Regions from separate parts of the Streptomyces sp. NPDC058221 genome, predicted to be linked through region 1. Evidence: riboswitches for the same ligand, from Rfam matches in the RefSeq annotation. Region 1 holds a riboswitch; each other region holds the start of a gene.
What was found. Region 1 has a riboswitch for cyclic di-AMP ahead of ACFVW8_RS28615 (M23 family metallopeptidase). Riboswitches for the same ligand answer to the same signal wherever they lie in the genome.
Positions count from the first base shown of each region.

Region 2: it holds a riboswitch for cyclic di-AMP, as region 1 does, so the genes downstream of both, ACFVW8_RS08065 (transglycosylase family protein) here and ACFVW8_RS28615 (M23 family metallopeptidase) in region 1, are expected to answer to the same signal.
Region 3: it holds a riboswitch for cyclic di-AMP, as region 1 does, so the genes downstream of both, ACFVW8_RS09430 (peptidoglycan DD-metalloendopeptidase family protein) here and ACFVW8_RS28615 (M23 family metallopeptidase) in region 1, are expected to answer to the same signal.

Region 1 is NZ_JBHVWF010000112.1:14,926-20,516, reverse strand. Features, by position in the region: gene ACFVW8_RS28630 (GNAT family N-acetyltransferase) at 1-438, opposite strand, end outside; gene ACFVW8_RS28625 (HPr family phosphocarrier protein) at 612-893, shown strand; gene ACFVW8_RS28620 (GntR family transcriptional regulator) at 1,096-1,806, opposite strand; gene ACFVW8_RS28615 (M23 family metallopeptidase) at 2,028-2,840, opposite strand; cyclic di-AMP (ydaO/yuaA leader) riboswitch at 2,853-3,020, opposite strand; gene ACFVW8_RS28610 (M16 family metallopeptidase) at 3,235-4,617, opposite strand; gene ACFVW8_RS28605 (M16 family metallopeptidase) at 4,644-5,591, opposite strand, start outside.
Region 2 is NZ_JBHVWF010000016.1:27,770-33,360, forward strand. Features, by position in the region: gene ACFVW8_RS08055 (cytochrome P450) at 1-1,022, opposite strand, end outside; gene ACFVW8_RS08060 (transglycosylase family protein) at 1,468-2,448, shown strand; cyclic di-AMP (ydaO/yuaA leader) riboswitch at 2,761-2,932, shown strand; gene ACFVW8_RS08065 (transglycosylase family protein) at 2,937-3,677, shown strand; gene eno (phosphopyruvate hydratase) at 3,974-5,254, shown strand; gene ACFVW8_RS08075 (septum formation initiator family protein) at 5,383-5,591, shown strand, end outside.
Region 3 is NZ_JBHVWF010000020.1:4,157-9,747, forward strand. Features, by position in the region: gene ACFVW8_RS09415 (helix-turn-helix domain-containing protein) at 1-247, shown strand, start outside; gene ACFVW8_RS09420 (DUF6126 family protein) at 295-471, shown strand; gene ACFVW8_RS09425 (tyrosine-protein phosphatase) at 493-1,305, opposite strand; cyclic di-AMP (ydaO/yuaA leader) riboswitch at 1,766-1,955, shown strand; gene ACFVW8_RS09430 (peptidoglycan DD-metalloendopeptidase family protein) at 1,959-2,906, shown strand; gene ACFVW8_RS09435 (SGNH/GDSL hydrolase family protein) at 3,124-3,966, shown strand; partial or broken gene ACFVW8_RS09440 (STM4011 family radical SAM protein) at 4,068-4,697, opposite strand; partial or broken gene ACFVW8_RS09445 (DUF6745 domain-containing protein) at 4,738-5,226, shown strand; gene ACFVW8_RS09450 (TetR/AcrR family transcriptional regulator) at 5,273-5,591, opposite strand, start outside.

The DNA.
Region 1 (5,591 bases):
GCCGCGTTCCCGGGCGACGGCGGCGATGTGTTCGAGCAGGGTGGAGGCGACCCCGCGGCCCTGATGCGCGTCCTGGACGAGGAAGGCCACCTCCGCCTCGTCCGCAGGGGCCGACGCGGGCCTGCCGTGCGCGTCGATCCGGTCGTAGCGGACCGTGGCGATGAACTCGCCGCCCACCGTGACGGCGAGTCCCACCCGGTCGACGTAGTCGTGATGGGTGAAGCGGTGGACGTCCTTGGCGGAGAGCCGCGGGTACGGCGCGAAGAATCGGTAGTACTTCGACTCGGGCGAGACCTGCTCGTAGAAGCTGACCAGCCGTTCGGCATCGTCCGTGGTGATCGGCCTGATCCGCGCGGTGCCGCCGTCGCGGAGCACCACGTCCGCCTCCCAGTGATCGGGGTAGGCGTGATGCGGACTCTGCTCCACAGAGGGCTCCATGGGCAAAGCCTACGGCTCGGTCACCGGTCGCGTGGGGGCCGGGGCCGGGGCAGTCTGGGGGTGGCCGGCCGACGGCAGGACGCGGGCCGCGGACGGGCCGCGGGTCGGCCGGAGCATTGCGCACTGCATGAGAGACTGGTCTAGACAACCATTGATTCGTGAAGGGCAGAACCATGGCTGAGCGCCGCGTCAACGTCGGTTGGGCCGAGGGCCTGCACGCCCGCCCCGCATCCATCTTCGTCCGTGCCGCCACGGCTTCCGGCGTCCCCGTGACCATCGCCAAGGCCGACGGCAACCCGGTGAACGCCGCGTCCATGCTCGCGGTGCTCGGGCTCGGCGCGCAGGGCGGCGAGGAGATCATCCTCGCGTCCGACGCCGACAACGCCGAAGCCGCTCTGGACCGCCTGTCCAAGCTGGTCGCCGAGGGGCTCGACGAGCTCCCGGAGACCGTCTGATCCAGCGGTCACGACTGCCGGAATTCCTGCGGATGAGCCGCGGCCCCCTCGACCGGGAGCCGCGGCTCTTTCGTTTACACAAGGAGCCGGCCAATCCGGACAGGATCCGGACAGGCCACTTCACCGAATTCAGTGCAGCACCGAATTCAGGGCAGCAAAAAGAAGCCCCCCTGAATACTGTTATTTGTATACGGCGTAATTGTTAAAGCCGGCCGCTCGGGGTGTTTACGACATGTTGCGAAGTCCTCACCCGGCCGGCGCGGGGAACGGTGCCGGAACCCGGCCGGTCCGGGCGGCGCAGCCGGTGTGCGTCGGTGGCCCGCTCGGCGTGCTGGGCGGCCAGCACTCTCGCCCGCTCCGCGTCGCCGCGCGCCACAGCGTCCACGATGGCCCCGAGCTCGGCCCAGGAGTCGGCCGGACGGGCCGGCTGGTCGACCACGTACATCCAGGCGATCTTGTGCCGGAGCTGGGTGAGCAGGGCGATCAGGCCGGGGCTGCCGGAGGCCTGGGCGAGCGTCTCGTGGAACCAGCCGCCCAGTGAGCGCAGGTCCTCGCCCTCACCCCGGCGCGCCCGCTCCTGCCCCAGCCTGACCAGACCGCGCAGCACCTTCAGGTGGGCGTCGGTGCGGCGCCGGGCGGCGCGGGCCGCGCCGAGCGGCTCCAGCAGCATCCGGACCTCCAGCAGATCGGCCGCCTCCTGCTCGTCGGGCTCGGCGACACAGGCCCCGGCGTGCCTGCGGGTGACCACGAAACCCTCGGACTCAAGGGTGCGCAGCGCTTCGCGCACCGGGACGCGGGAGACCCCGTAACGGCGTGCGAGCACCTCCTCCGTGAGTCGGCTGCCGCGTTCGAAGACACCCGAGACGATGTCGTCACGGATTGCCGTGCATACCGAATGCGCCGGAATGCGCATGTCCGAACCTCCGCCTTAATCCCCGCGAAACGCGGCCGATCGACGCCTATCCTGTGACTCTATTGCAATGCCGCCGCATTTCCGATGCCGGGTGGAAATTCATGAATATCTTTTGGTCACCGAGAGGTTCGGGAACGGGTGCCACGCCCTGCTCCGGCGGCCGGGCACGCCGAAGGCCCCGGCGTTGGTGCCGGGGCCTTCAGCGAGGTGGTCCGCTTCGGTCAGACGGTGACGCCGTGGGCGCGCAGGTAGGCGACCGGGTCCATGTCGGAGCCGTAGGACGGCGTGGTCCTGGCCTCGAAGTGGAGGTGCGGCCCGGTGGAGTTGCCGGTCGATCCGGAGAGACCGATCTGCTGCCCCTGGCCGATGCTCTGCCCCACGGAGACTCCGATCGAGGAGAGGTGGCCGTACTGGGTGTACGTGCCGTCCGTCATCCGGAGCACGATGTTGTTGCCGTACGCGCCGCCCCAGCCGGCCTCGACGACCGTACCGGCGCCGACGGCGACGACGGAGCTGCCGGACGCGGCGTGGAAGTCGATGCCGGAGTGGCTGCCGGAGGACCACATGGAGCCGCTGGACTTGTAGCCGGTGCTCACGTAGGAACCGGCGACGGGGAGCTGGAAGGTGCCGAGCCGGGCGCGTTCGGCGGAGCGGGCGGCACGCGCCTTGCTCTCGCGGGCCTTCTCGGCGCGGGCGGCGGCCTTGGCCTTCGCGGCCGCCCTGGCCTTGGCCTCGGCCTTCTTCTTCGCCTTCGCTTCGGCTTCCGCCTTCGCCTTGGCGGCGACGTCGGCCTGGTGCTGCTGCACGTCCGCCTGCGCCGCGATCCGGTCGGCGAGGTCACCCTCGATGGCGATGACCTGGGTGAGGCCGGTCTCGCCGGTGACAGGGGTCTCGGTGTCCGCGGCGAGGGCCGGAGAGGCCATGGAGCCGATGACGCCGGTGGTGGCCAGGGTCGCGATGCCGACGGCCTTCGCGCCGCAGCGCGTCAGACGGCTCGGGGCACGGTGCTTCCCGGTGGCACGGGTGAACGCCATGAAGTGGCTGGTCCTTTCCTTCCTTCTCGCCTACCGGGTTAGCTGACGGGTTCGGAGCAGGAAGGTCTCCTACGGATCCACCAGCCTCACAGAGGCACGGGCATCCGATTCACCCCAGGGACTGCGTGGGTCCCCGGCTCCCCCGGCTCGCGCCTGACGGGGACTCGGCGATGGCTGTCCGGTACGTCGCGGATGCGGCATACGGGTGACGGACAGCCGGGCCGACGCTAGGCGGGGGTGCTTCTCCGCACCAAACGGACAGGCCGCTTTGTAGCGCATCCCACAGGACAGACAGGCGACCTCTCCCCCAAAGCAGGCAAAAGGGAAAGCCTCCGGCGGTTCAGTGACTGCCGGAGGCTTTCCCTTTTGCCCTGCTGTCAGGGTGATTGACCGGTCAGCCGGTGACGACCGAGACCTCGCCGATGCCGAGCGCCCTGACGGGCTCCTCGATCTGTGCGGCGTCCCCGACGAGGACCGTGACCAGCCGGTCCCCCGGGAAGGCGTTGACCACGGCCGCCGTGGCCTCCACCGTGCCCGTGTCCGCCAGGCGCGCGTACAGCTGTGCCTGGTAGTCGTCCGGGAGGTGCTGCTCGACCTGGTCGGCGAGGGTGGCCGCGACGGAGGCCGCCGTCTCGAACTTCAGCGGGGCGACGCCCACGAGGTTCTGCACGGCCGTCTCGCGCTCGGCGTCCGTCAGGCCCTCGGCGGCCAGGGTCCGCAGCACCTTCCACAGGTCCTCCAGCGCCGGACCGGTGGACTCGGTGTCCACCGAGCCGCTGATGGCCAGCATCGCGGCGCCGGTCGCCCCCGTGGCGGAGTCCGCGGCCGAGGAGCGCAGCACCTGGGCGAAGGCACGTACGCCGTAGGTGTAGCCCTTCTCCTCGCGCAGTACCCGGTCGAGCCTGGAGGTGAGCGTGCCGCCCAGGCAGTAGGTGCCGAGCACCTGGGCCGGCCAGACGCTGTCGTGCCGGTCGGCGCCGATCCGGCCGATCAGCAGCTGCGTCTGCACCGCGCCGGGGCGGTCCACGATGACCACGCGGCCGGTGTCGTCGGCGGTGATCGGCGGGACGGGGCGGGGCTGGGAGGTGTTGCCCGACCAGTCGCCGATGGTGTCGGCGAGCAGTGCGTCCAGGTCGATGCCGGTGAGGTCCCCGACGACCACCGCGGTCGCGGTGGACGGCCGCACATGGGCGTCGTAGAAGGCGCGCACGGCCGCGGAGTCGATCCGCTCCACGGTCTCCTCGGTGCCCTGGCGCGGGCGCGACATACGGACGGTGGCCGGGAAGAGCTCCTTGGAGAGCTGCTTGGCCGCGCGCCGGGCCGGGTTCGCCTGCTCGTGCGGGATCTCGTCGAGCCGGTTGTTCACCAGCCGCTCGATCTCGCTGTCGGCGAAGGCCGGTGCCCGCAGGGCCTCGGCGACCAGGCCGAGCGCCTTGGCCAGCCGGGACGCGGGCACCTCCAGGGAGACCCGGACGCCGGGGTGGTCGGCATGGGCGTCCAGGGTGGCGCCGCACCGCTCCAGCTCGGCGGCGAACTCCTCCGCGCTGTGCTTGTCGGTGCCCTCGGACAGGGCGCGCGACATGATCGTGGCCACTCCGTCCAGACCCTCGGGCTCGGCCTCCAGCGGGGCTTCGAGGAAGATCTCGACGGCGACGACCTGCTGGCCGGGGCGGTGGCAGCGCAGCACCGTGAGGCCGTTGGGCAGGGAGCCGCGCTCAGGCGCGGGGAAGGCCCAGGGCCTCGCCGCTCCGGGGGCGGGCTGCGGGTGGTACTCCATCGAAACTCCAGTCGCGGCAGCGTCGCTCACTTGTCCGCTCCTTCGTGCGCGTCGGTGTCGTTGGCGGCGCCGTCTTCCGCCTCTTCGGCGGGCTCCGCGGGCTCGACGGGCTCGTAGACCAGCACCGCCCGGTTGTCGGGGCGCAGCTGGGCCCTGGCGGCCTCCTGAACCTCTTCGGCGGTGATGTCGAGCACCCGGTTCACGGCGGTCAGGGCGAGCTGGGGGTCGCCGAACAGCACGGCGAACCGGCACAGTTCGTCGGCGCGGCCCGCGACCGTGCCGAGCCGGTCCAGCCACTCACGCTCCAACTGGGCCTGCGCCCGCTCCATTTCCTCGGGCGAGGGTCCCTCACCGGCGAACCGGGCGAGCTCCTCGTCGACGGCGGACTCGATCTGCGCGACCTCGACACCGCCGGACGTCTTGACGTCCAGCCAGCCGAGCGAGGGCGCGCCGGCCAGCCGCAGCAGTCCGAAGCCGGCCGCGACGGCCGTACGGTCCCGGCGGACCAGGCGGTTGTGCAGCCGGGACGACTCGCCACCACCCAGCACCGTCAACGCGAGATCCGCGGCGTCGCACTCCCGGGTGCCGTCGTGCGGCAGCCGGTAGGCGGCCATCAGGGCGCGCGCCGGGACCTCCTCGCGGACCTCCTCGCGCAGCTCGCCGCCGATGACACCGGGAAGCGTGCCGTCGCGCGGCGGCTGCTTGCCGTCGTGCGAGGGAATGGAGCCGAAGTACTTCTCGACCCAGGCGAGTGTCTGCTCCGGGTCGATGTCACCGACGACCGAGAGCACCGCGTTGTTCGGCGCGTAGTACGTCCGGAAGAAGGTCCGCGCGTCGTCGAGGGTCGCCGCGTCCAGGTCGGCCATGGAGCCGATCGGGGTGTGGTGGTACGGGTGGCCCTCCGGGTAGGCGAGGGCGGTCAGCCGCTCGAACGCGGTGCCGTACGGGACGTTGTCGTAGCGCTGGCGGCGCTC
Region 2 (5,591 bases), on a different contig from region 1:
GACAGGTCGAGTGTGTCGGGCTCCGCGAAACGGGCCGGGTCACGGTCGGCCGCCGCCAGGACCACGAGCACCGGATCGCCCTCGCCGATGCGCGTTCCTCCGATGTCGAGCGCTTGTGTGGCGTAGCGCCAGGTGGCCAGCTCCACCGGGCCGTCGAAACGCAACAGCTCCTCGATGGCGGTGTCCAGGAGACGGTCGTCGCCCCGCTGGACCGCACCCTGGAAGACGGCACGCTGCGGGGGATTGCGGAAGAACGCGTGGGCGCTGTTGCCGATCAGGTTGATGGTCGTCTCGAAACCCGCGAAGAGGATCACGAAGCACATCGCGGCGGCCTCGTTCTCGGTGAGGTGCTCGCCGTGGTCGCTCGCCCGGATCAGTCCGGAGATCAGGTCGTCGCCGGGGTTCTCCCGCTTCCGGTGAATCAGTTCGGCGAGGTAGGCGCGGATCTTCTTCACGGACCGGGCGACTCCGCCGCGTGGACCGCCGCCGTGCCGGATCATCATGCCCGCCCAGTCGCGGAAGTCGGCCTGGTCCTCCTCGGGTACGCCGAGCAGGTCGCAGATGGCGTAGATGGGGAGGGGGAAGGCGAAGTCATGGATCAGGTCGGCCTCCCCCTTCGCCGCGAAATCGTCGATGAGCTGATCCGCCAGCTCCTGCACACGGGGTCCGAAAGCGGCGATCGTCCGGGGCGTGAAGGCCTTGGACACCAGCCGGCGCAGCCGGGTGTGGTCGGGCGGGTCGATGTTCAGCAGATGCGTCATCAGGTTGGCGCTGCGCTCGCCGGGGATACCGGTCCTGCTCTTTCCCTGGGCGTCCTGCGCGTGGTGCGCGGGGTTCTTCGAGAGCCGGCTGTCGGCGAGGGCCTGCCGCGCGTCCGCGTACCGGGTGACGAGCCATGCCTCGACGCCGCTGGGCAGTGTCGTCCGGTGTACGGGGCTGTGCTCCCTCAGCCAGGCGTAGGCGGGGTACGGGTCGGTGGCGAACTCCCAGGTGAAGAGTTCGGGCGGCGGGGTGTGGTTCACATGACGACGGTATCGGGCGTCCGCGGGCCGGCCCGCACCGTCCACAGGGCCCCGGACGCTTCGGCCGGCCCGCACCGGCGGGGGCCTCGTGCAGCGTGACAATCAGCACCTCGGACACGGCACGGCGGCCCTCACTGTCCGGGAGCGCCGCTCGCCCAGGCCGGAGGAACGGACCGCGCCCGCCACGCTGCTGAAACGCCTTCTGGACCTGCGGCTTGCGGTGGAACCTGCCGATTTGCTCCGGCATGGGGGGCTTGCCGTGCGCGGACTGCACACCCTTCCCTCGGAGTTCGCCCCCGAAGCCGTTTCCGGTCGAAGTGACACTCTGTCAACTCTGTGACTTTCACGTGATCTCCGCTGCATCGACTTGTGACACACGTTCGTGTCCCGCTAGGTTCACCGTTCGACTCACCAGTCACTCGTCAGTCACACGGAAGGCATCCTCATGGGCTCCGCGAACGGCAGACACCGTCGCCCTCGTCAGGCACCCGCGATCATCGTCGCCGCAGGCGTGACCGGCTCGGCCATCGCCATCCCTCTGCTCGGTGCGGCCGGCGCGCACGCCGCCGACGCCTCGACGTGGGACCGGGTTGCCGAGTGCGAGAGCGGTGGCATGTGGAGTGCCGACCTCGGCAACGGCTACTACGGAGGCCTGCAGTTCTCTCAGGAGGTCTGGAAGTCCTACGGCGGCGACTCCTACGCCCCGCGCGCGGACCTCGCCAGCCGCTCGCAGCAGATCGCCGTGGCGGAGAAGGTCCTGGACGACCAGGGCCCGAAGGCGTGGCCGAGCTGTGCCGTCGTGTCCGGCCTCGCCGAGGACGGGTCCCTGCCGGGCGTCGACCCGGGCAGCACGCCGTCCGCCGACCCGTCGGAGTCCGCGGACCCGTCGCCGTCCGCCGACCCGTCACAGAGCGCGGAGCCGTCCGACGACGCCTCCGAGGACGCGACGGACGCTCCGTCGGACGACGCCACCGATGCGACCGACGACACGGCTGACAAGGACCGTACGCCCGACGCGTCGGCCACCCCGTCCGCCACGCCCTCACCGTCCGGCTCCTCCGGCGCGGACGGCCCCTCGGACGGGCCCTCGGCCACCCCCTCCGACGATGCCTCGGACGGGGCCGGGCAGGACACGGAGACGGGCGGCAAGCACCGTGGCGCGCCGGCTCCCGAGGGGAACGGCGGCAAGCGGGACTCGGGGCGGCACGCCTCACGCGGTGACGGTGAGGCACGCGACACCGGCACACCGGCCGCTGACGGTACGTACACCGTCCGGGCGGGCGACAACCTCTGGGCGATTGCTGACGCACAGAATCTGCCCGGCGGCTGGACAGGGCTGTACGAGGCCAACAAGGCGGAGGTCGGTTCCGACCCGAACCTCATCCTGCCTGGCCAGAGCCTCGACCTCGGCGTGAAGACCGGATGAGAACGGCTCTGCACGCAGTCTGATCAACAGCTGAAAGCACCCTGAATCTGGGGTATTTAAGAGGCCTATGTCCCACTTTTGACTAAGTGAGACATGGGTCTCTTCGCGTGAACTGATGCATCTTGTCCGAGAGCTCCCGCCGCATCCGTTCCCACCTGCGCAAACAGGTGTTCTTCAGATGCGAATACGGGCTGTTTATCCGGTATGTCCTTCTTTGAATGTGGGGGTTGCGTGTGTTTACGGTCGGAACCGCTCGCACCGCGGGCCCCGTCGATCGTCACGCCGAATCCTGCCGTCGGTCGAAGGGAACAGACGCGTAAAGCGCCGTAGGCAGGAGCGGGGGACCCAGGTAAGTGCCGGGCCCGGTCGTCGCGAGACGTATCGGGAGCGGCTTGGGGTGAAGTCGTGCGCTAGGACGCACGACCGGGCAACTCACTTGGCCCGAACCCGACAGCTCACCTCGTAGGCGTCGGTGAGGAGAAGTCTCGATGCTGCTGAACAGCAAGGGCAACAAGCACCGTCGCCCGTCCAAGGCCGTCCGTATCGCCACGCTCGCCGGTGTCACCGGTGCCGCCATCGCCGTGCCCCTCATGGGTGCGACCGGCGCGTCCGCCGCCTCCGTCTCCACGTGGGACGCGGTCGCCCAGTGCGAGTCCGGCGGCAACTGGTCCATCAACACCGGCAACGGCTACTACGGCGGTCTGCAGTTCTCGCAGTCCAGCTGGGCCGCCGCCGGCGGTACGCAGTACGCGGCCCGCGCCGACCTCGCCAGCAAGTCCCAGCAGATCGCGGTCGCCGAGAAGCTCCTCGACATGCAGGGACCGGGCGCCTGGTCCTGCGCCGGTGCCGGCAACCTGAGCAACGACGGTGTCGACCCGGGCGTCGACACCGGCTCCGGCAAGACCGAGACCGCCCCCAAGCAGGAGTCGGCGCCGGCCCAGCAGGCCGAGCCGAAGAAGGCCGAGCGCAGCGAGGCCCCCTCCACCAACCGTTCGGACCGCTCGGCCGCCCCCAAGGCCGAGTCGAAGAAGACCGTCACCACGCCGACCGGCGACAAGGTCAAGAAGGGCGACGGCGAGTACAAGGTCGTCACCGGCGACTCGCTGAGCAAGATCGCTGCCGACCACGACGTCAAGGGCGGCTGGGAGCAGCTGTTCAAGTTGAACAAGGACATCGTCGAGGACGCCGACATGATCTTCCCGGGTCAGCAGCTCCACCTGGCGAAGTAGTCCAGCACCTCCTGAAGCAGTTCGGCATCCTCCTCGCCGACCGCCCCGGTCCGGCCGCATCTTCCCCCCGTGCGTGCCGGGCCGGGGCCTGCCGTTTCTGTGTTGATTGTTCAACTGTTGTAGTTACTCACCAGTAAATTTCTGGTCGTATGCCCGGCTATGCCTGCCCTTGGGTCCTTTTTCGTCCCAGGGGACGGGCGTGCGGCCGACTGAGACGGCCGGGCCGGTTAGGCTCTTGGCGCAAGGCCAAAGTGACCCTGCACAACCAGCGTCATATCCCAGAAGGAGATCGCCTCGTGCCGTCCATCGACGTCGTCGTAGCCCGGGAAATCCTCGACTCCCGGGGCAACCCCACGGTCGAGGTCGAGGTTGGCCTCGACGACGGCAGCACGGGCCGTGCTGCCGTCCCGTCCGGAGCCTCCACCGGTGCGTTCGAGGCCATTGAGCTTCGCGACGGTGACCCCAACCGCTACCACGGCAAGGGTGTCGAGAAGGCAGTCCTCGCCGTGATCGAGCAGATCGGCCCGGAGCTCGTCGGCTACGACGCGACCGAGCAGCGGCTGATCGACCAGGCGATGTTCGACCTGGATGCCACCGAGAACAAGGGCTCGCTCGGCGCCAACGCCATTCTCGGCGTCTCGCTCGCCGTCGCCCACGCCGCGTCCGAGGCTTCGGACCTGCCGCTGTTCCGCTACCTCGGTGGCCCGAACGCGCACCTGCTGCCCGTCCCGATGATGAACATCCTCAACGGTGGGTCGCACGCCGACTCCAACGTGGACATCCAGGAGTTCATGATCGCCCCGATCGGCGCGGAGTCCTTCTCCGAGGCCCTTCGCTGGGGCGCCGAGGTCTACCACACGCTGAAGAAGGTCCTGAAGACCAAGGGCCTGTCCACCGGCCTCGGCGACGAGGGCGGCTTCGCGCCGAACCTGGAGTCCAACCGCGCCGCCCTCGACCTCATCGTCGAGGCCATCAAGGAGGCCGGCTACGCCCCGGGCAAGGACATCGCGCTCGCGCTCGACGTCGCCGCGTCCGAGTTCTACAAGGACGGCACGTACGAGTTCGAGGGCAAGTCCCGCTCGGCCGCCGAGATGACCGAGTACTACGAGGAGCTCGTCTCCGCGTACCCGCTGGTCTCCATCGAGGACCCGCTGTACGAGGACGACTGGGCCGGCTGGAAGGTCATCACCGACAAGATCGGCGCCAAGGTGCAGATCGTCGGCGACGACCTCTTCGTCACCAACCCGGAGCGCCTGGCCCGCGGCATCGAGGAGGGCTCCGCCAACGCCCTGCTCGTCAAGGTCAACCAGATCGGTTCGCTGACCGAGACCCTGGACGCCGTCGAGCTGGCCCAGCGCAACGGCTTCAAGTGCATGATGTCGCACCGCTCCGGCGAGACCGAGGACGTCACCATCGCCGACCTCGCGGTCGCCGTGAACTGCGGCCAGATCAAGACCGGCGCCCCGGCGCGCTCGGACCGCGTCGCCAAGTACAACCAGCTGCTGCGCATCGAGGAGATCCTCGACGACGCCGCGGTGTACGCGGGCCGCTCGGCGTTCCCCCGCTTCAAGGGCTGACCACAGGTCGACCCGCACGGCCGGGGTCGGCAAGCCCGACGGGGTCCAGCGCCCCGGCCTCCGTCCGTCCCCGCACTCGGTCCCGTACCGTGTGCGGGGACGGACGTGCGTAATGGGGAGGCGGAGACATGGCCGCGAAGGACCGGGACCGGTTCTCCACCGCGACCCGGCTGAGGCTGCTCGGTGAGCAGACCGCGGCCCGCGTCTACCGGTCGCAGAACCGCCGTCAGGCCCGCCGTTCCCGCCTCACCGGCCGGGCGGCCTTCCTGGCCCTGGTGGTCTGCTCGCTGGTGGTCGCCCTCGCGTACCCGATGCGGCAGTACGTGTCGCAGCGCGA
Region 3 (5,591 bases), on a different contig from region 1:
CCAGGGCGATCTGGTGCGCGTCCATCCCGGTGAGGAATGGCTGTACGTCCTGGCCGGGCGGCTCCGGGTGACGCTCGGGGAGATCGTGCACGACCTGGCTCCCGGCGACAGCGCGCACTTCGACTCGCTCACCCCGCACCGGATCGAGGCACCGGACCGCGAGGGCGCCGAACTGCTCTTCGTCCACACCCTGCTGCAGAGCCCCGCCGCCGAGCTGTGCCTCGGCAGCGGGATCCACCGTCGCTGAGACGTTTTCCCCGCCGCCGGCCCGTCCGGTCGCCAGAGAGGACTGTCATGTCCGATTCCGAGAACTACGACCCGCTCACCCCGGCCAGGCGCAAGAAGTCCGACTCGCAGGAGAGCAGGATGCCGCGCGGGCTCGTCATCAGGCTGTTCGCCTATCTGGTGGCCGGGCACGTCATCGCCGGTTTTCTCTACCTGCTGTTCGCGGTGGGGATGCACAACCAGTAGCCGGCGGCGTCCCCGGGCCCGTCACGCGTCGTCGAGGAGCCGCTCGCGCAGCCGCTCCCGCGTCTCGGGCGTGATCTTCAGCCCTTCCGAGAGGTAGCGGTCGGTGCCGCCCCACGTCTCGTCGATCGTGGCGAAGGCCGCGGCGAGATATTCGCTGTGGGCGCCGAAGAGCGGGCTGAGCAGCTCCATCACCTCCGGCGACATCCCGGCCGCCGAGGTGTCGCTGCGGCGCACCCGGTAGCGGCGGTGGGCGTCGTTGGACTTGAGGTAGTCGGCCTCGATGGTCTCGCGCCCGACGCCGACCGCGAGCAGTGAGACCGCGATCGAGAGTCCCGCCCGGTCCTTGCCGGCCGCGCAGTGCATCAGGGCGGGAACGCTGTCCTCGGCCAGGGCGTGCAGCACGCGGCTGTGCTCGGCCGTGCGCTCCAGGATGATCGTGCGGTAGGAGGCGACCATGCGATGGGTCCCCTTGCCGTCGGCGAGAAGGCTGCGCAGCTCGTCCATGTTGCCGTCGCGCACCATCCGCCAGAACTCGCTGCCGTCGGCGGGGTCGGTGAGCGGGATGTTCACATTGCGCACTCCGGGCAGTTCCACGTCCAGCCCGTCCAGCTTGAGGTCGGCGGCGTTGCGGAAGTCGAAGACGGTGTGCAGACCGAGCCCGCCGAGGAACGCGGCGTCCTCGGCCGTGGCGCCGGCGAGGTGACCGCTGCGGAAGAGCCGCCCGTACCGCACGCGGCGGCCGTCCGAGGTGGGCAGCCCGCCCACATCACGGAAATTTCGGACTCCCGCCAGCTCCGGTTCCGTCGACGGGGTCTGCGGCAGCTGCTGCGTCACGGTCACTCCTGGAGGCTCTGCCGCCGACGCGTGTCGCCGGCGGGTCCACTCTCGGACGATACGACATCGATGACCCGGGCAATCATCTCGGTGACCACCCCTGTGCGGGCCGCCGGACCACCACGGTTCGGGGCCGTGGCGGCACGGGCTGCGACGGCGGTGGTCACGCGGGACGGCAAGGCCCCCCGGTGTGAACGACGGACATGACATGTCCGTATTGAGGCTTTTAGTCGAACATGCCCTGCTTATGCGGGAGATGGTCACCCGCTCGTGAGCGGGATCATATCCGTGACGGTGTGTGGCGGCGGCCCGGCCGGGTAATCCGTACGCCGCGCGGAAAGCCAAGATCCGTAATCCACGGAGTGTGACCGGAATTCCAGGTCGAATTTCCGGTGCGGAATCCGGTGTGGAACCTGTGGCTTGTTTCCGCCGTCCCGGCTCGCTTACGTTCCATGTCAATCCGGATGGAACGCCTAATCCTGCCGCCGTCCGGAATTCGCACCCACTCACCGTGTGGCAGGAGCGGGGGAACCAGGTAAGCCGCCGACCGGAGTGATCCGGCCGGCTCGGGGTGAAGTCGCGCCAGGCGCGGCCGGGCATCTCCAGCCCGAACCCGACAGCTCACCTCGTAGGCGCCGGAGAGGAAATTCTTCATGCCCACACCGGGTAAGCACCGCCGTCCGAAGTCCAGCACCATTGCCCGTGGCGTCGTCGTCGCGAGTGCCGGCGGAGCCGTCATCGCGCTTCCGCTGCTCGGCGCCACCGGTGCCAACGCCGCGGAGCAGGCCGCTCCCGCCACCGCGAAGTCGGCCGCCGCCACGCACGCCTCCCCGGCCAAGCCGGTCGCCGACAAGCAGTCCGGCACCAAGACGTACTCCGTGGTCTCCGGCGACTACCTGTCGAAGATCGCCGCCCAGCACAAGCTCAAGGGTGGCTGGGAGAAGCTGTACCAGGACAACCGCAAGGTCGTCGGCGACGACCCGAGCCTGATCTTCCCGGGCATGAAGCTGACGCTCGGCGGCAAGGCCACCGGCGACGCCCCGACCACCGGCTCGCACACCTCCGCGGGTGCCACCACCCCGTCGAAGGCCCCGTCCAAGGCTCCTGCCAAGACCGAGTCGAAGGCCTCCACGGCCTCCAACTCCTCCTCCGACACCCAGTCGTCCGACGAGTCCTCGGCGGACCAGAGCGCCGCCTCCGGCTACGTCCACCCGGTGCCCGGCAACCACACCACGGCCTACCGCGCCTCCGGCGCCAGCTGGTCCAGCGGCAGCCACACCGGCATCGACTTCCCGGTCTCCACCGGCACCAGCGTGAAGGCGGTCACCTCCGGCACCGTCGTCACCGCCGGATGGGGCGGCGCGTACGGCAACGAGGTCGTCATCAAGCACGCCGACGGTCACTACTCCCAGTACGGCCACATGTCCTCGCTCTCCGTCTCGGCGGGCCAGGCCGTGACCGCGGGCCAGCAGGTCGGCCTCTCGGGCGCGACCGGCAACGCGACCGGCCCGCACCTGCACTTCGAGGTCCGCACGGGCCCGGCGTACGGCTCGGACATCGACCCGATCGCCTACCTGGCGTCGCACGGGATCAACGTCTGATCCAGCAACACCGGTCCGGTAACCAGGACCTGAGCAATGCATAGAGGGACGGTGTGCGGCGGCGCACCGTCCCTCTGCTGTGAAGTGCGCCCGGCATCTGGTGCCGGGCGCACTTATTCCCCCTTTACCAAAACCTGACCAGGTGGTCTATCTCACCACCCGTCAACCCCGTATTACGGTCGCGTAGGTCACATTCGAAGGTGCAGGATATGCCCTTGTGGCAGACGATTCGAGAAACATCCGACAGGGCGTCATCAACCGACAGGGCGCCATCGAGTCGTACGCGGCGATTGGCGACAGCTTCACCGAGGGAGTCGGCGACCTCGGCCCGGACGGAACATTCGTCGGCTGGGCGGACCGGTTCGCGGTACTCCTCGCCGACCAGCTCCCGGACCCCGGTACGGAGGGCATCACAGGTGCCGCGCACGGGAACTTCAGATACGCCAATCTCGCCGTACGAGGACGCCTCCTCGACCAGATAGTCGAGGAGCAGGTGCCCCGCGCCAAGGAACTCGCCCCCGACCTGGTGAGCTTCTGCGCGGGCGGCAACGACATCATCCGGCCGGGCACCGACCCCGACGACGTGGCCGAGCGCTTCGAGCGCGCGGTCGCGGAGCTGACCGAATCGGTCGGCACCGTCATGGTCACCACCGGCTTCGACACCCGCGGCGTTCCCGTGCTGCGCCATCTGCGCGGCAAGATCGCCACCTACACCGCCCATGTGCGTTCCATCGCGGACCGCTACGGCTGCCCGGTGCTCGACCTCTGGTCGCTGCGCTCCGTGCAGGACCGGCGTGCGTGGGACGGCGACCGGCTGCACCTGTCGCCCGAAGGGCACACCCGGGTCGCGCTGCGCGCCGCCCAGGTCCTCGGCCTCGACGTGCCGGCGGACCCGGACCAGGAATGGCCGCCGCAGGCCCACCGGGGAACGCTGGAGGTCAGGCGCGACGACATCCACTGGGCGCGCGAGTACCTGGTGCCGTGGATCGGGCGCCGGCTGCGCGGTGAATCCTCGGGAGACCATGTGGAAGCGAAGCGGCCGGACCTGCTGCCGCTCTGAGGCCGGGGGCTCCCGGCGCCCGGGAGCCCGGTCGGAGTTCGCGGAACGGGTGCCGCTCGGCGAACTCCGGGGCGGTGTCGGCCGGCGACTCGTCCGGGGGGTTACGCGCGTCTCCGTCCGATGTCGTACAGCGGCCGGGCCGGTACGCGTTCCAGCACGCCGCCCGCGAAGACGTCGTACAGCGGCAGTGTCTCCAGGTGGACGTAGCCGATGTGGCAGTCGCAGACGGCGAGCGGGCAGGACCGCGGGCCCAACGCCCGCCGGTAGCTGCCGTCGTACAGATTGCCGAGCTCGGCCTTGACGAAGTGGCAGCGGCGCACCGTGCCGTCCCCGTCGACCGAGACCACCGACTCACCGGTGCGGCAGGGCAGCCCGGCCGACCGGTGCGGATGGCGGCTGTACGGGAACAACGGGTCGATCTCCGTCCACCGGCCGGCCTCCTCGTCCGTATAGCTGTGCCCCTCCGCGGCGTTGCCCCAGAGGCAGACCTCTTCTGGGAGCGCGGCCCGCAGCCGCCGCGCCTCGTCGAGGTGGTCGCCGAGACCGACCACACCGACGCTGTGGCGGATGCCGAGCGACGCCAGCTCTCCGCACCGGGCGAGGAAGCGCTCGGACGGCGTCTGCCCCGGGTGGCACGTGCACCAGAGCGCGATCTTGTCCCGGCCCGCGGTGCCCGCCGCGGCCAGCCACTGTGTACGGCCGCTGAGGTTCGTCTGGATCGCGACCCGGCGGCTCACTGACAACGGGACGACCGGGCCCGGTCGCCACGCGCTCGACGGACCGGCGGCGGTGGCCAGGAACGCCGGCTGGTGTTGGCCCTACGAGCGCACCGTGGTGATCAGCGAGCGCCCCGAGGTGCTGCACCGTGACGCGGCGGGCCGGCTGGACAGCGGCGACGGGCCCGCGCTCGCCTACCGGGACGGGTTCGGGCTGTACGCCTGGCGCGGCATGGCGGTGCCCGCGGACTTCCTCGCGGAGCCGCGCCGAGTGATGCTGGAGTTCTACGGATACGACCGCTGCCTCAGCGAGTCGGGTGCCGAACCGGTCCACCCGGACGGGACGGGCGTCCTCCGGCGGATCGCGCTCGACGGTGACGAGGACGTGGTGATGGTCGGGGTGGTCAACTCCACCCCGGAGCCGGACGGTACGCACCGCACGTACTGGCTGCGTGTACCGCCCGCGACGCGGACGGCGAAGGCCGGCTTCGCCTGGACCTTCGGTCTGCGGAGCGAGTCCTGCCGGCCCGTGCGCCAGACCTGACGGGGTGGTGGGAAAGGGAGGGAACGGAGGCGGTGGGGCGGGGCAGTCAGGCCGTCAGCGTCGCGTGGTCGACGCCGAGTTCACGGGCGAGGGCCTGTTCGACCCACTCCAGCATCGTGGCCCGGGACAGCGGACCCGCGTACGACGTCATCTGCACCGCCAGCCCGTCGAGCAGCGCGGTCAGCCGCCAGGCCACGGACATCGGGTCGTCGCAGTGGAACTCGCCCGCGGCCGCGCCCTCTTCGATGACCTCGGCCAGCTCGGCCTTCCACTGCTGGTCGAGATCGCCCGCCACATTGCGCAGCGCAGGATCACGCAGCGAGGCCGTCCAGCCCTCGATCCACAGCCGCCAGCCCTTGGCCTGG